2 regions of the Novosphingobium panipatense genome follow, and region 1 is predicted to be linked to the other one. Evidence: predicted binding sites of a transcription regulator. Region 1 holds the regulator's gene; the other holds the start of a gene.
The links. Region 1 encodes LexA, which represses DNA repair genes until DNA is damaged. Its sites were predicted from a motif close to GTTCCNCNCTTGTTCT; they were not measured.
Positions count from the first base shown of each region.

Region 2: a site for LexA is predicted at 957-972, ahead of QOL62_RS02805 (putative DNA modification/repair radical SAM protein). Genes of this name have one in related genera too.

Region 1 covers NZ_FXUI01000007.1:20,888-23,088, reverse strand. Annotated here, with positions in the region: gene QOL62_RS12155 (ComEC/Rec2 family competence protein) at 1-511, shown strand, start outside; gene lexA (transcriptional repressor LexA) at 559-1,251, opposite strand; gene QOL62_RS12145 (molybdopterin molybdotransferase MoeA) at 1,348-2,201, opposite strand, start outside.
Region 2 covers NZ_FXUI01000001.1:603,140-605,340, forward strand. Annotated here, with positions in the region: gene QOL62_RS02805 (putative DNA modification/repair radical SAM protein) at 1-954, opposite strand, end outside; gene QOL62_RS19830 (response regulator transcription factor) at 1,305-1,562, opposite strand; gene QOL62_RS19835 (response regulator) at 1,552-2,028, opposite strand.

The DNA.
Region 1 (2,201 bases):
GTTGGCCATGTCACCGTCTGCAGACATTCTCGTGCCGGGCGACGGCCGACAGGTCGGCGTGGTGGAGGAGGGCGGGCAGCGGTTGTTCCTCCTCAGGAACAGCGACGGCGGCTTCGTGCGCGACAACCTGATGGAATTTACCGGCATGGAAGCGGAACCTCTTTCTCTGGCTCGCTGGCCGAATGCCCGTTGCAACCAGGACTTCTGCACCTTCACCATCGTACGTGAGGGCAGGAACTGGCGACTGCTCTTGTCACGCGGACGCGATACCGTCCCCGAGCGCGCGCTTGCCGCCGCATGTGAGCGCAGCGATATCGTCATAGCGGATCGCTGGCTGCCCAGGAGTTGCCGCCCCCGGTGGTTTAAAGCCGACCGCCGCAGTCTGAAACAAAGCGGAGGACTTGCTATCCACCTGGGTGAGCAGAGGATCGACACCGTCGCTCAAACCCAGGGAGAACATGGGTGGTGGGTAAGGCGTCCCGACGCCTTGGACAGGCCGCGGCGGCCTTAAGTCGCCGCATCCTGTTCCTCAACGTCCGTCATCGAACGAGGTTTTGTTCAGTGATAACGGCGGAGCAAACCTGCCAGCTTGCCTTGGACCTCAACCTCGTCCGGTCCGTAGATCTGCGGTTCATAAGCGGCATTCGCAGGGTCCAGCCGAACCATGCCGGCTTCGCGACGAAGGTACTTGAGCGTCGCTTCTTCGCCGCGGACCAGCGCGACCACAATTTCACCGTCCCGGGCGGAGCTGGTGCGCTTCACCAGCGCAAAGTCGCCGTCCAGTATGCCAGCTTCGATCATCGAATCGCCTGAAACCTCAAGCGCATAATGTTCCCCGGTGCCCAGCAGCGCTGCAGGTACCGGCAAGGTCGACTGCCCTTCCAGCGCCTCGATGGGAACGCCAGCGGCGATCCGGCCGTGCAGAGGGATTTCGATGACGTCATTGGCGGGTTGCGCGGCGGGACGACTGGTGGCCGGCGCTGACTGGTCATTGCTGTTCGCCGCCATGGCGGGGCGCGTAGCGCGAAGGCTCGCGTCATCCGGCTGACGCAGGACCTCGAGAGCGCGGGCCCTGTTGGGCAGGCGTCGAATGAAGCCACGCTCCTCAAGCGCGGAGATGAGCCGGTGCACCCCGGACTTCGACTTGAGATCCAGCGCCTCCTTCATCTCCTCAAAGCTGGGAGAAATGCCGCTTTCGTCGAGCCGGGTCTGAATGAACCGGAGCAGTTCGTGCTGCTTGCGCGTCAACATGGTCGCTGCCTTTTCGTCGGGTGCGAACGGGAAATCGATCTTCTGTTCTCCTAGTGAACATTCGGAGAACAAGCAAGCAACGAATTGCACCCGTTTTCACATCGAACCGGCACCCTCCAGCAGGAAGACATGGACGTCGTCCCCCGGTACAGCGGCCTCGGCAAGAGGCAGTCGGTCGATCAGGGCGTTGCTGGCGGCAAGAGAGGAGAGTGCTCCGCTGTCCTGAAGGGGATTCGGGCAGACGAATTCACCATCCCATGTGCCGCGCAGGAATTCGCGGCGGTGACCGTTCTGGCGAAGCGGTGCCGCGATCCTGGCCTTGCAGCGGATGGGCAGCACCCGGGCCGCACCCGCTGCTGCCCGGAGAAGCGGCAGGAGAAACATGTAGGCGGTGACGTAGCTGGACACCGGGTTGCCGGGCAGACCGAGTATGACCTGTACTCGCCCATTCTGCTTACGCGTGGCGACGAGGATGGGCTTGCCGGGCTTGATGGCGACCCGCCAGAAAGCGATGTCCGCTCCCCAGCTTTCCAGCGCCGGGCGTATCAAGTCGTGATCTCCAACGGATGCCCCGCCCGTCGTGACGATGATGTCGCACCCGGCCGCGCGGTCGAGAGCGGCAGTGAGATCTTCCACGGTGTCGGCAACTGGTCCTAGCCGCAAGATCTCGCTTGCGAGCGGCGCGGCGAGAGCTGCCAGCATCGTGCCGTTAGTTGCGGGGATCTGGTGCGCTTCACAGCATTCCGGATCAGCTGCCAGTTCGTCACCGCTGTCGACAATGGCAATGCGGGGAAGACGGTGGACGGCCAGATGCTTGTGACCGGCCGCCATCGCCAAAGCGGCTTGCGCAGGGCCGATCCGGATTCCCGACGCCAGTATCTCTTCGCCTGCTTTGAAATCCATGCCGCAGCGCCGGACGTGCTTGTGCGGCGGCTCCGGCGGCGTTCCCG
Region 2 (2,201 bases), on a different contig from region 1:
CAGTTTCGGATCAATGTCCAGAGGCAGCATTCCGTCCTCTTCAGTCGCCTGCTGAACCTCTTGCGGTGCGAAACCGTAGAAGCGCATCAGCCAGTCGGACTGGTAGAGGCGGTGCTCGCGCAGCAGCGGCGGACGCTTCAGCGGAAGGACCGCGCTGGCTTCGGGGATCGGGCTGAACGCGGAGTAATAAACCCGCTTCAGCGCAAATCGATCATACAGCGTGCTGGCCTTGCCGACGATCTGCGCGTCGCTCGCACCATCGGCCCCGACGATCATCTGCGTTGATTGGCCGGCCGGCGCAAAGGAGGGCGCCTTTCGAAAACGCTTCCGCGCATCATGCGCTTCAGTGATGGCGCCGGACAGCTTTCCCATAGCGCCTTCGATGGTGGCGCCATTCTTGTCAGGTGCAAGGCGCGCAAGACCGGTGTCTGTCGGAAGTTCCACATTGATTGACACGCGATCGGCCCAAAGCCCGGCTTGTTCCACCAGTTCGGGATCGGCTTCCGGAATTGTCTTCAAGTGGATGTAACCACGAAACTCGTGCTCTTCCCTCAGGATTCGAGCAACTTCTATCAGTTGTTCCATCGTGTGGTTGGACGATTTCACGATACCGGATGAAAGAAACAATCCTTCGATATAGTTGCGCCGGTAGAAGGAAAGAGTGAGATCGACAACCTCCTGCGGCGTGAATCGGGCCCGGCGGACATTGGAGCTTTTCCGGTTAATGCAGTAGTGGCAATCGAAAATGCAGTGATTGGTCAGCAGCAGCTTTAACAGCGAAATGCATCGACCGTCAGGGGCATAGGCGTGGCAAATTCCCATCCCCTCCGTCGAACCCAGCCCCTTGCCATCGCGACTGTTGCGCTTTGCCGTTCCCGATGAGGCACATGACGCATCGTACTTGGCCGCATCAGCCAGTATTTTCAAACGTTCCAGAACGGAGGGATGAGACATTCGTTCTTTATATGTTCCAGCGAGGCCGCATGCAAGGTGCTGCTCCTTCCGGGAGGGCGATTTCCGCAGGAAGAAATCCGGATTGGAAGCGCAAGGCTATTCGAGCAAAAGCGTGCCGCTGCCGAAGGGTCAGCCATGTGCCAACCCCCTGTCAACGGCAGTGGTCGCGGCGGCCCCGCCCCGGTCGCCGCGGCTTTTTTCCACCTACCCTGATCCCGAAACGCGATTGGCGAGGCAGCAATTGCCCCAACCGGAACCGGCGCGAGGCGGTGCTTCTTCCACCTTCGACCAACCGAACGGCCATTCACAGTCGAGCCGACAGCACGCCTGACGCTTTCTGGAACGGACTTTCAGGGCTCCACGATATTGTTTCGCACTGCATAGAGTACAAGCTCGGCAGTGGACTTGATCTTGAGCTTGTGCATGGCTGCGGAGCGGTGCGTTTCCACGGTCTTCACGCTGATGGAAAGCAGATGTGCAATCTGTTTGTTGAGTTTACCCTCGGCGATGAGTTGGACGATTTCGCGCTCCCTTGCCGTCAGAACGATCCGTCCGTCTGCGCTATGGTCGCTGTCGATGAAATGCTCGAGCAGCGTCTCAAATCGCACCTGAAAAGTAAGGTTTATGCTTGGCAAGGGCAGAGGCAGCCGCAACGAGGTGAGCTCCGCTGTCTGACTTCAAGACGTAGCCACGCGCGCCTGCCCGGAGCACATCGACTAGGACGCTTTCGCGATCATGCATCGTGTAAATCAATATTTCTGTCCGAGGCAGTTCGTGCTTAATTGACCGCGTAAGCTCAAGACCATTCATCAGCGGCAACGAGTAATCGAGTATTGCGATGTCCGGCTTGTTTTCAAGCGCAAGTCGCAAGGCCGCGCGGCCGTCACTGGCCTCTGCCACAATATCGTAGCCCGGGTGCGCTTCCAGCAAGCCTCGCACGCCCTGGCGTATCGCGTGATGATCGTCAGCTATCAGTATCTTGCTTTTCAATGGCGGCGTGCGATCCATTTCAGCTCTTCTTGATAAGATCTTCGGGGTCCGTAGACACGCATCATCGCGGTAGTTCTGCTTCATTCAATCAGGATTTTCCCCATTCCACGGTGCATTGAGGCAGCTTTACCGAGCGCATTGGTCGTAGTGTTTGCGCGTCGGCCACATTCTTGTGAGGGAGGTGATTCTATCCGTTTTAGTGAAGAAGTTGGCATATCGGGTTCCCTCTGCAAATACCTTACTTCCTATCTGAATAT